Regions from separate parts of the Anaerotignum lactatifermentans genome, predicted to be linked through region 2. Evidence: predicted binding sites of a transcription regulator. Region 2 holds the regulator's gene; the other holds the start of a gene.
What was found. Region 2 encodes HrcA, which represses chaperone genes, less so after heat shock. Its sites were predicted from a motif close to TGTTAGCACTCNNNNNNNNNGAGTGCTAACA; they were not measured.

Region 1 (8,409 bases), on a different contig from region 2:
GAATTTCTTTATCAGAAAACAAAAATAGCTGGAATCCTTTGGGGAGCTCCTTCATAAGAAAACAAAGAAAGCCAAAATCCTTATGATGACAAAGGATTTCGGCTTTCTTATTTTATTAAGATTTTATTTGTTACGTTTTCTTCTGAAGGCAGCCGACGCAATTCCCCTTAAGAAAGCAAGGAAAAAACAATGTTTTCTTAAGGGGAATTTGCTTTGGGATACCAGCTATTTTATTTGTATCAGAATGATTTTCTGCAAAAGACAGCCAAAGCAGCCCCCGGCAAAAAGAATTCTTCAGGGAGCCAGCTCCGAGTCCTCTTTTTGTGTTTCCATATCCTTTGTTTCTCCTGTCAGATAAAAACATCTCCCCTTCGGGAGATTGGTCACTGCATCCGATGAAGGTATTTTTCTTTCGTTGCCATACCGCCCCGAATATGGCGTTCTGCCTTATTGACCTCCAACACCCGCCGCACAGACTTTGCCAGTTCCGGGTCGATCTTCTCCACCCGGTCTGTGATGTCTTTATGTACGGTGGATTTGCTGATGCCAAATTTCTTTGCTGTCTCCCGCACGGTGGCATTGGTGTGGATCATAAACTGAGCCACTGCCACCGCCCGTTCTTCAATATAGCTTTTCAAACAAAAGCACTCCCCTGAGATATTCTTGATTATCTATATGCAGAGAGCACACAGGATATGAATCCAGGCTGCTTCCTTAGAAGTTATGACATTTTCCCATATGTTTTTTTCTAGTAAAACAGCCTTTTCTCTGATTTTTCCCAGAAAAAAATATACTTTTCCCACCAAAAAACAATGATTTTTAATAGTAATGTTTTTTATGTTTTGTCATTTTTCCATAATAAAGCCTTGTTTTTCATGGCTGTAAGTGATATATTTATTCTTATAAATCAATTTTTATGAGATTTTCATGAGAAATCATAAATTTTATCATAATTATTTTTATGATTTATTCGTTTTATCTATATAAAATGAACAAAAATGGTTTACCACTGCCGTATGCAAACGGCATGGAAATATGAGAAAGGGGTAGATACTATGAAAAAACAATGGAAAATCATTGGGGCTCTGGGACTCTCCCTCTCCCTTTTGATGAGCAGCACCGCTTTGGCTGCCCACCCGAAAGGATATTGGCCCTATCTGTCTGCGTTCAACAACGCAAAGACAGCCAACAATCAGGCACAGATGATCACAACCGGCAATAAACTGCTGCAGTATTATCAGAACCTGCCGCTGGACAGCGACGTCGCTTCCATCCGTTACAACGTCAACTACGCAAATTACCCGATTTATGAAAAACAGGGCAATTACACCAAAGCAAAAGAAGCTTTGCAGCAGGTAGCCACCAACGGGGCTTATCTGGGCTTTCATGACGCGGTGACCATGGCAAACGAACGTATGCGGAAAATTTCTCCCAATGCACAGGTTTACGCACTGACAAACACTTCCGCGCCTTACTATGGTGCGAAACATGAACCCAAAAACGGTACATTATACGGCCGTGTATGGACAGAACAGAATGACAGCGCCGCTCAGAACGAAGCCATCGTTTCTTTCTATATTGAAATGGGACAGAACGCAGCGGACTATGAACGTTTCATCGAGCCTTATGAAGGCGGCGACCATGTAATCCACATCGCTTGGAACTTCCCCGGCGAAGGCAGCACCGTAAGTGCCATCAACAGCGGCTCTTATGACAGCAACATCCAGCAGACACTCCAGTATCTGGCAACCATCGATGCCCCCGTTCTGCTGCGTATCGGCGGTGAAATGAACATCTGGACAACTGCTACCACAGGAGATGCTTTCAAAGCAGCTTATACCCGCATTGCAAAACAGGCAAGAACCATCTGCCCGAACGTGGCACTGGTATTCTCCACCAACTACACCTCTCCTTTCGGCGGCAGCATGGAACCTTACTTCCCTGACGCTTCTCTGGTAGACTGGGTAGGTACTTCCCTGTACAACAACAAATATCAGTTTGCTTCCAGCCCCACCAAAGGCGTGGACAACAACGAAATGTACTTCGGTATCGGTGATTACGCAGACCCTGTGAAAAACCTGAGCCATACAGCAGATTTGGCAAAGAAATACAACAAACCCATCATCATCACCGAAGGGGGCAGCGGTTATCTGTCCGGCTATGCGGATACAGCAACCTTCGCAGCAGACCGTATCCGCGAAGCATACACTTCACTGAACATGGTTTACCCTCAGGTAAAAGCCATCATCCACTTTGACCGCAGCGGCAGCGGCTATGATTATTCTCTGCAGAACAATGCTACCGTACAGGCAGCTTACAACAGCGCACTGAAATCCAATCCCACACTGATGTCCAGCCCCAGCCAGACAGTGACACAGTCCTTCAAGCCTCTGTCTCAGGTAACAGGCGCAAATGGCGTTGTAACACTGCGTGCATACTGTGATGTCATCGGTCAGACTGTCACCGTAACCTATTCCGTAGACGGCAAATGGGTCGGCACACAGAAAACCGTGCCTTACAACTGCCAGCTGGATACTTCCACACTGACAGCAGGCAACCATACTTTGAAAGTGGTATTCAACGCACCCAACGGCTACAGCCAGACACTGAATTATCAGCTGACAAAAGCAGCCAACGGCAGCGTATCTTTCAAACAGGCATAAATTTTCCGGCACATCAAAAGCCGAATACCCTTCGGGGCATCTTCATAAGATAAGAAAACAAAGAAAGCTGAAATCCTGCAAAGGATTCCAGCTTTCTTCTTTTTTGAAAGAAAAAAAGCACGGCACCTTTCGGTGCCGTGCCTGCTGATTATTTATCTCCTGCTGATGGGTTCCTCATCAGCCTTCAATGGCGATTCTGCCGTCATGTTCAACCTGAGGTGCTTCTTTTCTAGGCAGTGTCAGTGTCAAAACGCCGTCTTCATATTTTGCCTGTACATCGTCAGGTGTCATATGGTCACCTACATAGAAGGTACGGCGCATGGAGCCTGCGTAACGTTCCTGACGCAGATAAATGCCATCTTCTTCTTTCTTTTCTTCTTTTTTCGTAGCGGAAATGGTCAGGTAACCTTTATTCAGGTTAATCTGTACGTCTTCTTTTTTGAAGCCGGGCAAATTCATAACCACTTCATATTTGTCTTCTGTTCTTCTTACATCTGTCAGCATGACATCTTTTGCGTGTTTGCCGTACAAAGGATTCATTTTTGCGAAAAATTCTCTGTCGAAAGAGGTATCGGGCCAGTTTTCGTTGTCAAACAGGTTATCTCCAAAAAAGTTATGCATCATCATCATAAGTCATATCTCCCTTCATAAATGACATTTACATGTTTGAATCAGCACGGTCGGAGAATTCCGAAGGTGTTGTTGTTCTCTTTTCGGACGCGGGCACAGGTGCCTTTTTTCTTTTAGTACCTTTCCTTTGTTCGACTGTATCTTAGCACCATTTGTTAGCACTGTCAAGAGGTGAGTGATAATTTTTTTAAAAAAATTTTTGGCATGGGAAAAAGCTTGAAAAATCAAGCTTTTCCTGCCTTTCCCAATGCCATGAGGATATGAAGCAGTCTGCCATTGACGGAATCATCCTGCAAAATCACTTTATCGTCGGCAGCATGAAAGAGCGCATCGGCACATTCGCCGCAGATATCCGCCCCCAGCACTCGGCAACGGTGGAACAATTCCAGAATCACGTTCTGAAGCTGAGAAAAAGTCAGCGTACCCTGCTGCCAATTGGTATGTACCTGAGAAGGTGAAAGGATATCCTTATCAATGGACAGATAGACAGGCAAATCCTTGGGGAAACAGCTTTCCCAACGGTCGCCTTCCGCAATCTGGCTTTCCTCATAAGCCACCATACGGCTGCGGTAAGGCTCCGGCACAGCTGCCACCAGTTCCTTGTCAGCACCCAGCAGCACCACCTTTTGTACATAAGGATTTCCATCCAGCACCCCATTGACCCAACAGCCGCAGGACAGCAATTCCTGAAACAAAGGCGGCTGCATGTCCGGGTGATGGTCTGCCACAGCCAGCACAAAAGGCTCCCGCAGTTTTTCCGTCCACAGCTTCGTCATATAATGGTAATTACCGGAGTCTATGAAATGGATGGCTTCCGCGGAATACGGGGCAATCTTCCGGCGTAAGGCTTGTTCCCCTTCTTCGTCACAGTAGCAGTTGGTGCCCTGTATATCCCGGCAGTCAATCCAGTGCACATGAACCCCCCGGTAAAAACGCTCCTTCTCATAAATGCCTGTAAAATCCATAATGGTCACATCGGATTTCATCAAATCCCTTCTTTCTTTCCAAAAGGAAAAAGGAACCGTACCCCCAGGGGCATCTTCATAAGAAAACAAAGAAAGCCAAAATCCTTATGATGACAAAGGATTTTGGCTTTTTTTTATAAAGATTTTCGTTGTTATGTTTTCTCACGAAGATAGCCATCGCAATTCCCCTTAAGAAATCAAGGAAGCGAAAATCAATGTTTTCTTAAGGGGAATTTGCTTTGTACCGTTCCCCTTTGCCTGCCTTCAGCATACCACTAAGGAAAACAAAATACAAGATACCTTATACAAAAAACAATATCCATGAAAAAATTAGATGCTTTTTTCACAAAAAATGTTTCAAAATGAATTTTCATCGTGTAATTTTCCTTTTTGCCAATTTTCCGTTAAGAAAATAGATATTGTATTGTTTTTTGTGCATTTTGTGCATGAACTTCATATAATGACAGACGTAGTTTTTCCAGTCTATTCCAGAAAAGGAAGAAACTACACACAAGTTCGGAGAGGAGGTATTATTTTATGACAACATTTATAATCGGACTTGTACTTTTAATTGTTGGGGGTGCCGTATACGGAAAATTCGTAGAACACATTTTCCACCCCGACGACCGGCAGACACCTGCCGTACGGAAACAGGACGGTGTTGACTTTGTTCCCATGAGCAAATTCAAAAACGCCCTCATCAACCTGCTGAACATCGCAGGTACCGGCCCTATCTTTGGGCCCATTCAGGGCATTTTGTTCGGGCCCATCGCATTCATCACCATTCCCATCGGCTGCGTCATCAGTGGTGCAACCCATGACTACCTGAGTGGTATGATGTCTCTGCGTCAGGACGGCGCACAGATGCCCGGTATCGTTCGTAAATTCCTGGGCAACAAAACATTCCAGGTATACAACATCTTCCTGTGCATCCTGATGCTGCTGGTAGGTGCCGTATTTACCTACACACCCGGCGACTTGTTCGCAAACCAGATCGTTGGTATCGAAGGGGTCAACGTCTGGACATGGGTTATCTATGCTGTGATCCTGGCTTACTACCTGATCGCAACACTGTTCCCCATCGATAAAATCATCGGCAGAATCTACCCTATCTTCGGTGTCATCCTGATGCTGTCCGCAGTTGGCGTATTCTTCGGCATCTTCTTCAAGGGCTATGAACTGATGAACATTGACTTCTCCCATGGTCTGAGCGGTATCTTCAATGTATATCCTCTGTGGGATGCAGCCGGCAACACTGGCGCAGGCACACCTTTCATTCCTGTATTCTTCGTAACCGTTGCCTGCGGTATCACATCCGGTTTCCACTCCACACAGTGTACACTGATCGGCCGCAGCGTTACTTCCGAAAAAGAAGGTCGTTTCACATTCTACTGGATGATGATTCTGGAAGGTCTGATCGCTATGATCTGGGCTGCAGCTGCTATGGGTATCTATGACAAAGGCTCCGTCAGCGGCGCAACAGACGTTGTCGGCGAAGTTGCAAAAGACCTGCTGGGTCCCGTTGGTGGTCTGATCGCAATCCTGGGCGTTATCGTACTGCCTATCACTTCCGGTGATACAGCGCTGCGTTCCTGCCGTCTGATGGTTGCGGACTACCTGCACATCGATCAGAAAGAAAAAAGAAATCGTATCATGGTAACACTGGGTATCTTCATCCCCGTTATCGCAATTCTGATATTCGCAAAACTGAATGCAGAAGGCTTCAACATCCTGTGGAGATACTTCGCATGGGCTAACCAGACCATCGCTGTATTCGCCTTCGCAGCAATCACTGTTTACCTGTGTGCAAAGAAAGGCGCACCTAAATACGCGTTCCTCATCTCTCTGCTGCCTGGTACATTCTATATCTTCATCATTTCTTCCTTCCTGCTGAGCCAGTCCATCGGTTTTGGTCTGCCTCTGAACGTATCTTACGTCATCGCAGGTATCATCGCACTGCTGTACCTGATTCTGGTACCTCGCGCAGGGAAGAAATACGCAGCAAGCCATACAGAAGAATAAGATTCTGTATCCACTATATTAAGAAATTGTCAACAACGCGAAGGAAAACAGACTTCGCAAAAAACACTCTTATTAAAGAAAATAGCTGGAGTCCTGAAAGGATTCCAGCTATTTTTGTTTTCGAAAAAGTTTTCATTAAAAAGGAATATCGTCTTCCTCCATAACGGTGCCAGGTACCAAGTCTGCCAGATGTTTCAGAATATAAAGCTGAGCTTTGGGCGTATAAAGCACTGCTTCATAATCCCCCCGATAGCCATGGCGTTCCTCCATATAAATGCCCAAATCCATGCCTTCTCTGGTAGGGACTTTCCGCTTTCTGCCGTCATCTTTCGTCCTTGTCAGCAAAAAACCCCTTAGGGGCATCTTCATAAGAAAACAAAGAAATCTAAAATCCTTATCAGGACAAAGGATTTTAGATTTCTTATTTTATTAAAATTTTATTTGTTATGTTTTCTTATGAAGACAGCCGTCGCACTTCCCCTTAAGAAATCAAGGAAAAGAAAAATCAATGTTTTCTTAAGGGGAAGTTGCTTTCCTCCAGCCCTTTCGTAATGGCAGTAGGAGAAAGTCTGCCACAGTCCTTTCCCATCTGCTCCTCAATGGCTGAAACAAAGGCAGTGATGCCTGCCGCTTCCGGCAAGGGCAGGATACCGGAAAGCTGGTAAGGGGTGATGCGGAATTTCCCTCTTCGCTCCCGTTTGGGTCTGGGGGCAGGTGCAGGTCTGTCCTGTTCCAATAAATCCCGCAAACAGTGGGAAGCCTGTGTCAATGTCCGCAAAACGGCAGCATCTGCAAAAGCGCCTGTGAGGGGCAGTTCTTCCCCTGTCAAAGGATGCCGACCCTCTGCCAACGCCCGCAACTGCTGACAGATCTGTTCTTGTTTTTCCCGTTCCATATATGGGGCATCTTCATAAGAAAACAAAGAAAGCTGAAATCCTTATCATATAGAGGATTTCAGCTTTCTTATTTCTAATGAGATTTTATTGGATATGTTTTCTTATGAAGACAGCCATCGCAATTCCCCTTAAGAAATCAAGGAAGAAGAAAACCAATGTTTTCTTAAGGGGAAGTTGCTTTATCTCTCCCCTTTTTTCAGCCGTTCCAAAATCTCCTCATCGGCAGGGCAGAAATCAAATTTCCCGATTTCCGCCGGCGTAATCCACTGCAAGTCCACATGCTCCAGTTTCTTGGGAACGCCTGCGGCAATTCTGGCGTGAAACAGTGTCAGATGCACCGTCAGGTCAGGGTATTCGTGGGTCACTTCCATGAACACATCCCCTACGGAAAGGGTGATGTCCAGTTCTTCCCGACATTCCCGGATGAGGGCATCTTCCTTTGTTTCTCCCGGCTCCACTTTGCCGCCTACAAATTCCCACAGCAGTCCCCTTGCCTTATGGGCAGGACGTTGGCAAATCAAAAAACGGTCGCCGTCCCAAATGAGCGCCGCTACCACTTCTGTCATATGTTTCTCCTCCGTTCTCTGTGAATCTGCTTCCATTGTACGGCAAAATCCGCCGCAAATCCAGAAAAAGCACGAAATCTCTAAGGGCATCTTCATAAGAAAACAAAGAAAGCCGAAATCCTTGTCCGATTAGAGGATTTCAGCTTTCTGATTTTACTGCGATTTGATGGGATATGTTTTCAAGAAGCCCCTTTCAGCCTGCGTGCTTTGCTCATTTATGATGTGGTGTAAAGTAATATGTTTTTTCTTCCGCTGCCCAGTGCCCCTCTACGCCGAAAACGTCGTTGAGAAGTCCACTTTGGAACAGTTCCTCTGGCTGCTGCACCGCCAAAAGCCGTCCTTTTTCCATAACAGCAATGCGGTGGCTATAAGTCAGGGCATGGGCAAGGTCATGAAGCACCATGACGATGGTTTTGCCCTCGCGGTTCAGTCTGCGGATGAGTTCCAATATCTCAAACTGCTTGCCGATATCCAGATAAGTGGTAGGCTCATCCAAGTAAATCAAATCTGTATCCTGAGCAATGACCATAGCCAGATAGGCTTTCTGCCGCTCGCCGCCAGAAAGGGAACGCAAATCCCGATGGCGCATATCTGCCACCCCTGCCAGTTCCATGGCTTCCGCCACTTTTTCTTTATCCTCTTTGCCGGGTCGTCTGGACAATCCCAG
Region 2 (8,409 bases):
CCTAAATAAATAATGCGAAACACAAAAGCACCTGACAGATTTTCTGTCAGGTGCTTTTGCATAATTCGTGATTAAAATTCAAATCCTTGCATTTTATCCAGATATTTTTCTCCAATGAGTTCATCATAAGTCAGATAACGATGGAGTTTCTGGAGTTCTTCATGTTCTTCCGCTGTGGTTCCAGGTGTATAGAGATTGTAATAAGGACTCATAACAGGGCAGGTTTCGTATACATGAAGCAGGAAATTGGTCTGCAGGCAAGCAGGTGCGTTGATGTAATCGCAGAGCAGTGCCGGCAGCAGATAAGGAGAAACCTGCTGGTCTTCCGCACGATAGTCGTTGCCGGTGTCGTAGTTGGCAAACATCACATAAGGTGTGCAGAACATGGTGTATTTTTCTTCGTCTGTCCATTCTGCAGCTTTATCCGCATGGATGGTGCCTGTGGACGTGTAAGGTGTGAAATTATCCCCCAGTGTAGGCAGGTGGTCGCCGTACCAGAGCAGTACTGTGGGTTTTTCTCTCTGCATGATGTAATCATAGAGCATACCCAGTGCCGCATCGGAATCGCTGACACCTTTTGCATAGTTCTGAAGGGAAATCACTTCCTGTTCAGACAGGTTATCCCCGCTGACTTTAATGTCCCAGTCAGAAGAATCAAATTTATCTGTATACAGACTATGGTTTTCCATAGTGATGGCAGTCAGATACAGACCTGTTTCGTGGGGCTGTTCCAGCTGATAAATGATTTCTTCTGCAATGGTCTGGTCAGTGATATAAGGACCGCTGTTCCAATGGAGTTCTGCGTGCATGTCGTTTTCACCCAGAAAATCATCATAGCCCATGAGTGGATAAGCCCGGTCACGTTCATAGAATGTTTTCTGGTAGGTATGAACGCCCAAAGTGTCGTATCCCAGACTTTTGAACAGCTGTGCGTAAGCGAATGTTTTTTCCTTTAAATACTGCTGATAAGGCATATTGCCGGAGGGCAGTGTGCTGGTGGACATGCCGGATTGGATTTCAAATTCCGGTCGGATGGTGCCGCCGCCAAAGGTACAGGATACCATTTCGCCGCTGGGATGTTCTGCCGCAATGGCGCGGTAATTTTTCAGCGGATCATCAGAGAAGGTCACGCCTTCCAGTTTGGTCGGGTCCCAAAAGGCTTCAGACAGTACCACGATGACGTCAGGATTTTCAAAGTCAGAAGTATCTTCTTCCCTAGTGGGAACAAAGGGCGCGAACATCTCTGCCATGACTTCTTCGCTGTAATCCTGAGGCATCAGTGTGTCAACGGTGCCGAAGTTTAAAGCAAAGCCGGTCAAAAAGCCGTAGTTGTCGTAAATATAATCCTGATCGGTTTCTTCGTTGACAACGATACCGAAAAGGGGTTCATAGCATCCCCGCACCGTTGTGTTGGTGACAAATACCACCAGAAGGGCTGCCAGTACCGGAACCCCTACAAAATGCACTTTGCTGCGGATGGGCAGCATGGGGCGGGTCATATGCAGGAACAGCCAGTAAAGGATGGTCACCGCAAAAAGCAGGATATACTGCCATGGGAATGAAATGGAGCCTAAAAACTCCGTAAAGCTGCCTGCGTTCTGTGCCAGTGTCAAATCCCAAGGATAAAAATGATCCTGTAAAATGATGGATTTGAAGTGGTCAATGAGGGGCAGCAGGATAAACAAAAATCCTGTGATGCCTGCGGCTGTGGAAAAGCGGCGGAACAGGAACACAAAAGTGAAGTATACGCCGTAAACCAGAAGCAGCCCCAGCAGAAAGGCGCCTGTCTGTGCTGTGATGAGTGCAGACAGCATGGAACGGGAGCCAAAAGAAATGTAGTTCGCCACGAGGGTCATATAAATAGGAAACACAAGGGTCAGTATCCATAATATGGCTCTGGGCAATGGGGCGGAATGGAAAAATTTCCGCAGTTTTTTCGATTGTTTGGAAAATGTTTTCATTGGGTCAATGCCTTCTTTCTTTTCAATTACCCCGAGGTTTTATTTTATCATGACAATGGCGTATTTTCAACGCTGGCAGGGGAAATGAGAAGAATTTTATTTTCTGTCAGGGGTGATTTCCAGAGGGGTGATGCGGTCTTTTTCTGTAATGGGACGCAGTACACGGCAGGGATTTCCGGCAGCAAGGACTCCTCTTGGAATGTCGTGGGTTACCACACTGCCCGCACCGATGACGCTGCCAGCACCGATGGTGACACCGCCGCAGACAGTAGCGTTGGCACCAATCCAGACGTCATCTTCCAGTGTGATGGGGGCAGAAGTGCCGATGCATTCTCCTCTCTGGGCAGCATCCATGGCATGTCCCGCGCAGGTAAGGCAGACACCGGGACCGATGAAGGCATTTGCGCCGATATGCACAGGAGAAGTATCCAGAATGACGCAGTTGTAATTGATGATGGTCAGACCGTGGGTGTGGATGTGGAAGCCGTAATCACAGCGGAAAGACGGCTCGATAAATGTCAGGGGGTGGCAGGTGCCGAAAAGCTGTTGTAAGATTTCTGCCCGTCTTTCTGTTTCCGTAGGGGAAGTCTGGTTGTATTCCCAGCAAAGGGTTTTTGCTTTTGTTTGTAAGTGGTTGGGCATGTCGGTGTGGCGTGTGCAGTAGCCTTCCGGCAGTCCCATGATTTTCAAAATATCCATATGAGATGTCCTTTCTTTTGTTGAAATCAGATTTCCTAAGGATAAAATGTATCACATTTTCTGGCAGTACGCAATGGAGGAAAAAGGAGAATCTTGCGCGGATATTGCCGGATATGGTACACTGTTTGGAGAGAGAAGGAGGGGATTTTATGAGGGAAACAGGAATCTACATTCATATTCCTTTTTGTGTGCAGAAATGTCTGTACTGCGATTTTCCGTCTTTTGGCGGACAGGAAAAGGAATATGAGCGGTATACAGCGGCTTTGTGCCGAGAAATTGAAGCCAAGAGCCATCTGGCAAAGGATTGGAAAATCAAGACTGTGTTTTTTGGCGGCGGTACGCCTACGGTGCTTTCTGCCCAGCAGATGAAGCGGATTTTGGATACCGTTTTTCAATGTTTCGATGTGGAAGCGGATGCAGAAATCACCACCGAAGCCAATCCTGGTACATTGAGTCTGGAAAAATGTGTTGATTTGCGTCAAATGGGATTCAATCGCCTGAGCATGGGCGTGCAGGCGTGGCAGGATGAACTGCTGGAGAGATTAGGCAGAATCCATACCCGTCAGCAGTTTTTGAAAAACTTTGCCAGCGCCAGAGAAGCAGGTTTTGACAATATTAATGTAGATTTGATGTTTGCCCTGCCGGAACAGACCTTGGGTCAGTGGGAAGAAACCCTTTCGGAAATCACTGCATTGCAGCCGGAGCATATTTCTGCTTACAGCCTCATTATAGAAGAAGGAACACCTTTTTATGATTTGTATGAAAAGGAAGTCTATCAGGAAACGGATGAGGAACTGGACAGAGCTATGTATCACACAGCGGTACAGATTTTGGCGGAGGAAGATTATCATCAGTATGAAATCTCCAATTTTGCCAAAGATGGCAAAGAAAGCCGCCATAACCGCATTTACTGGCAGGATGAGGGGTATCTGGGCTTTGGTCTGGGTGCACATTCCTATTGGGCAGGAAAACGGTTCCACAATCCCTATGATTTGCATACTTATATGGAGCAGGCAGAAAACGGCAATGTTTCCATGGAGGATGTGGAAGAACTTTCTTTGGCAGACCAGTACAGCGAGTTTATGTTCATGGGGCTGCGTTTGACTGAAGGCATTGAGAAAAAACGATTTGCTGAGCGTTTTGGCATGGACATGGAAGATGTTTACGGTGTAGAAGTTGAAAAATGCAAAGAAGAAGGTCTGCTGGAGGAAAAGGACGGATGGCTCCGCCTGACAGAGAGAGGACTGGATTTAAGCAATCAGGTTTTCATGGAATTTCTCAAAGAAGATGCCTGAAAAACCCCAGAAAACCAAAAGAAAATACGAAATATAAAATTCAAAAAAAGTTCATAATTTTTTTCTCATTAGCACTTGACATTGCCGGTGGCAAGTGCTATCTTTATTACATGAGTTAGCACTCATAGCAAGTGAGTGCTAACAAAAGACAAATTTCCATAGAAGTGCGTCCAAATGAAAATGGACAGAAACAGAAATTTACTTCAAAAAAACGGAAATTTACTTCACTATTGAGGAGGCGAAAGGCTATGTCGTTGAACGAGAGAAAAATTCAAATCTTACAGGCGATTATCAATGACTATATCGAAACGGCGGAGCCTGTCGGTTCCAGAACCATCGCCAAAAAATATAATCTGGGCATCAGTTCAGCCACCATTCGTAATGAAATGAGCGATTTGGAAGAAATGGGCTTCATCCTACAGCCCCATGCTTCTTCCGGCAGAATTCCATCAGACATGGGCTACCGTTTATATGTAGACCACCTGATGCAGAAAAAAGAACTGGGACCCGAGGAACAGCGGTATCTGCAAAATGTCATCACCAGAAACGTGGGACAGATTGACTACCTGCTGGAGGAAACGGCAAAGGCTCTTTCCGCACTGACCAATTACACCACCATCATTTCAGAGCCAGTGAGTCAGCGCACACGCATCAAACAGATTCGTCTGCTGCCCCTGGACAGCGTTTCGGTGCTGCTGGTTATTGTAACGGAAGATAATTTCATCAAAAATCATGTGATTCAGATGGGCACGGTTCCTGAGGAAGATAAGATCTTCACCATGGGCATGCGGCTGAATCAGGTGTTGCAGGGATATTCCCTACATGATATAGATGCAAGCGTCATCAACCGTTTGCAGACAGAACTCCATGAATACCGACAGATTCTGCCGCATATCTTATCGGCAATCGAAAGTACCATGCGTTCTGCGGAAAAGGTACAGGTTCACATGAGCGGCACCAAAAACATTCTGGCTTGTCCTGAGTTTTCTGATATCCAGAAAGCCAAGTCCCTGTTTCAGGCATTGGAAGAAAAGGATGTGCTGGTGACCCTCCTGCAGGGCAGTGCCGATACCAATGACATGCAGATTCTCATCGGCAGCGAAAACAGCGTGCAGTGCATGAAGGATTGCAGCGTCATTACGGCAACCTACAAAATGAGCGACGAAACCCGCGGTACCATCGGTATCGTAGGACCCACCCGAATGGATTATTCTCAGGTGGTATCCGTCCTCAACGGTATGGTTACCAATATGGAAAAAGTATTGAAAAATCTGTCGAAAGGCAATAAAAATACCTAGAGAAAAGAGGAGCAGATGTGGAAGATAAGGATTTAAGAGAAGAAAATCTGCAGGAAGAAGCCGCCAAAATGCAGGCGGAAGCAGAAGTGACAGAAGCTGTGGAAGCGGAAGTGGTTGATGAAACCGAAGCGAAAATGGCAGAGCTGGAACAGAAAGCTGCAGATTATCTGGATAAATATCAAAGATGTCTGGCGGAGTTCGATAACTTCAGAAAACGGACTTCCAAAGAAAAAGCAAGCATGTATGACGACGGTGTGAGAGATACCGTGGAAAAACTGCTGGCAGTGGTGGACAATCTGGAACGTGCCGTTGCGGCGCAGGAAGGAAAAGACACCGAAGATGCCTTTTTCAAAGGCGTGCAAATGACTTTGAAGCAGTTCCAGGAAATTCTCCATGGCATGGGTGTTGAGGAAATCAAAGCCCTGGGCGAAAAATTCGACCCCAATTTCCATGCGGCTGTAGCGCATGAAGATGATGATGCTTACGGCGAAAACGAAATCATTCTGGAAATGCTGAAAGGTTATAAATATAAAGATAAAGTCATCCGTCACAGCATGGTGAAGGTGGCAAACTAAAACTGAAATTTTGATTTGACAATTTAGGAGGAAATAGATTATGGGTAAAATTATTGGTATTGACTTAGGTACAACAAACTCTTGTGTAGCAGTAATGGAAGGCGGTCAGCCTGTTGTTATCGTTAACAGCGACGGTGCAAGAACAACTCCTTCCGTAGTTGGTTTTGCGAAAAACGGCGAAAGACTGATTGGTGAAACAGCAAAACGTCAGGCAATCACAAACCCCGACAACACCATCAGCTCCATCAAACGTCACATGGGTGAAAACTATAAAGTAAACATCGAAGGCAAAGCTTATTCTCCTCAGGAAATTTCCGCAATGGTACTGCAGAAACTGAAAGCTGATGCAGAAAGCTATCTGGGCGAAACTGTTTCTGAAGCAGTTATCACAGTTCCCGCATATTTCAACGACGCACAGCGTCAGGCAACAAAAGACGCTGGCCGTATCGCAGGTCTGGATGTAAAACGTATCATCAACGAACCCACATCCGCAGCACTGGCTTATGGTCTGGATAACGAAAGCGAACAGAAAATCATGGTTTACGACCTGGGCGGCGGTACATTCGACGTATCCATCATCGAAATCGGCGGCGGCGTAATCGAAGTACTGTCCACAAACGGTAACACACACCTGGGCGGCGATGACTTCGACCAGAGAATCATCGATTACTTGGTAGCTGAATTCAAGAAAGCAGAAGGCATGGATCTGTCCAAAGACAAAATGGCTATGCAGCGTCTGAAAGAAGCAGCTGAAAAAGCGAAAAAAGAACTGTCTACTGTAACAACAACAAACATCAACCTGCCTTTCATCACAATGAACCAGGATGGTCCGAAACATCTGGATGTCACACTGTCCAGAGCAAAATTCGATGAACTGACAGCTGATCTGGTAGACGGCACAATGGGTCCTGTTCGTCAGGCTCTGTCCGACGCTGGTCTGTCCGCAAGCGAAATCGACAAAGTCCTGCTGGTTGGTGGTTCCACAAGAATCCCCGCTGTACAGGAAGCAGTTAAGAAATATACAGGCAAAGAACCCTTCAAAGGCATCAACCCCGACGAATGTGTAGCAGTAGGTGCTGCAATTCAGGGCGGTAAACTGGCTGGCGATGAAGGCGCAGGCAGCGTTCTGCTGCTGGACGTAACACCTCTGTCCCTGGGTATCGAAACTCTGGGCGGTGTTGCAACAAAACTGATCGACAGAAACACAACCATCCCTACAAACAAAAAACAGATCTTCTCTACAGCAGAAGATAACCAGACAGCCGTTGATATCCACGTTGTACAGGGTGAAAGACCTCTGGCAAGAGATAACAAAACTCTGGGTCAGTTCAAACTGGACGGTATCGCTCCCGCAAGAAGAGGCGTGCCTCAGATTGAAGTTACTTTCGATATCGACGCAAACGGTATTGTAAACGTATCCGCAAAAGACCTGGGTACTGGCAAAGAACAGCACATCACAATCACAGCAGGTTCCAACCTGTCTGAAGAAGAAATCGACAGAGCTGTAAAAGAAGCTGAACAGTTCGCTGAACAGGATAAGAAGAGAAAAGAAGCGATCGATGCGAAAAACGAAGCTGACTCCCTGATCTTCCAGACAGAAAAAGCGCTGGGTGAACTGGAAGGCAAACTGGGCGACGACGAAAAAGCAACAGTAGAAAGCGCTCTGAACAGCCTGAAAGATACTGTAAAAGATATGCAGCCTGAAACAATGACAGAAACAGACGTAGCAAACGTAAAATCCGCTACAGAAGCTCTGACACAGGAATTCTACAAAATCTCTGAAAAACTGTACCAGCAGGCACAGGCAGCTCAGGGCGGCGACGCAGCAAACGGCGGCGATCCAAATGTGGTTGACGGCGAAGGCAAAGAACTGTAAAATAAATAAGATTGCGATATGAAGGCAAGGGTGGGTTTCGTCCCGCCCCTGCTTTTGACGTTTACAGTTTTTTCAGTAAAACAAGGTGGTGAGAAAGTTGGCTAATAAAAGAGATTATTACGAGGTCCTGGGGGTACAGAAGGGTGCATCTGAAGCGGAGCTGAAAAAAGCTTACCGTAAGATGGCAGTCAAATACCATCCTGACCAGAACCCTGGCGATAAAGAAGCAGAAGAAAAATTCAAAGAAGTCAACGAAGCCTATGAAGTGCTGAGCAACCCCGAAAAACGTGCGCAGTATGACCAGTTTGGTCACGCAGCCTTTGAACAGGGCGGCATGGGCGGCGGCGGTTTCTACAGCGGCGGCTTTGAAGGCTTTGATATGGGCGACTTGGGGGACATTTTCGGCAGTATGTTCGGTTTTGGCGGCGGCGGTTCCGCTAGAAGAAATGGCCCCAGACGCGGCAGAGATATCAATGTCAGCATTCAGCTGACTTTTGAAGAAGCCATTTTTGGCTGTACCAAAGAAATTTCCGTACCCATTCTGGACGAATGCGAAACCTGTCATGGTACCGGCGCAAAACCCGGCACCCATGCAGAAAGCTGTTCCAAATGTAACGGTACCGGTCAGGAACGTTTTGTACAGCAGTCCATGTTTGGCGCTGTGACATCCGTTCGTACCTGTTCCGCATGTCATGGTACTGGTAA

Region 1: the regulator HrcA is predicted to act here: its motif matches at 3,447-3,477, upstream of INF29_RS01810 (Hsp20/alpha crystallin family protein).

The regions. Positions count from the first base shown of each region.
Region 1 is NZ_JADCKK010000004.1:32,291-40,699, forward strand. Features, by position in the region: gene spoIIID (sporulation transcriptional regulator SpoIIID) at 384-638, opposite strand; gene INF29_RS01805 (Ig-like domain-containing protein) at 1,056-2,663, shown strand; gene INF29_RS01810 (Hsp20/alpha crystallin family protein) at 2,841-3,290, opposite strand; gene INF29_RS01815 (arginase family protein) at 3,518-4,279, opposite strand; gene INF29_RS01820 (carbon starvation CstA family protein) at 4,796-6,280, shown strand; gene INF29_RS01825 (hypothetical protein) at 6,416-6,625, opposite strand; gene INF29_RS01830 (hypothetical protein) at 6,786-7,175, opposite strand; gene INF29_RS01835 ((deoxy)nucleoside triphosphate pyrophosphohydrolase) at 7,356-7,742, opposite strand; gene INF29_RS01840 (ABC transporter ATP-binding protein) at 7,954-8,409, opposite strand, start outside.
Region 2 is NZ_JADCKK010000034.1:12,499-20,907, reverse strand. Features, by position in the region: gene INF29_RS09330 (LTA synthase family protein) at 72-1,961, opposite strand; gene INF29_RS09325 (sugar O-acetyltransferase) at 2,058-2,660, opposite strand; gene hemW (radical SAM family heme chaperone HemW) at 2,810-3,955, shown strand; gene hrcA (heat-inducible transcriptional repressor HrcA) at 4,204-5,253, shown strand; gene grpE (nucleotide exchange factor GrpE) at 5,271-5,828, shown strand; gene dnaK (molecular chaperone DnaK) at 5,869-7,704, shown strand; gene dnaJ (molecular chaperone DnaJ) at 7,802-8,409, shown strand, end outside.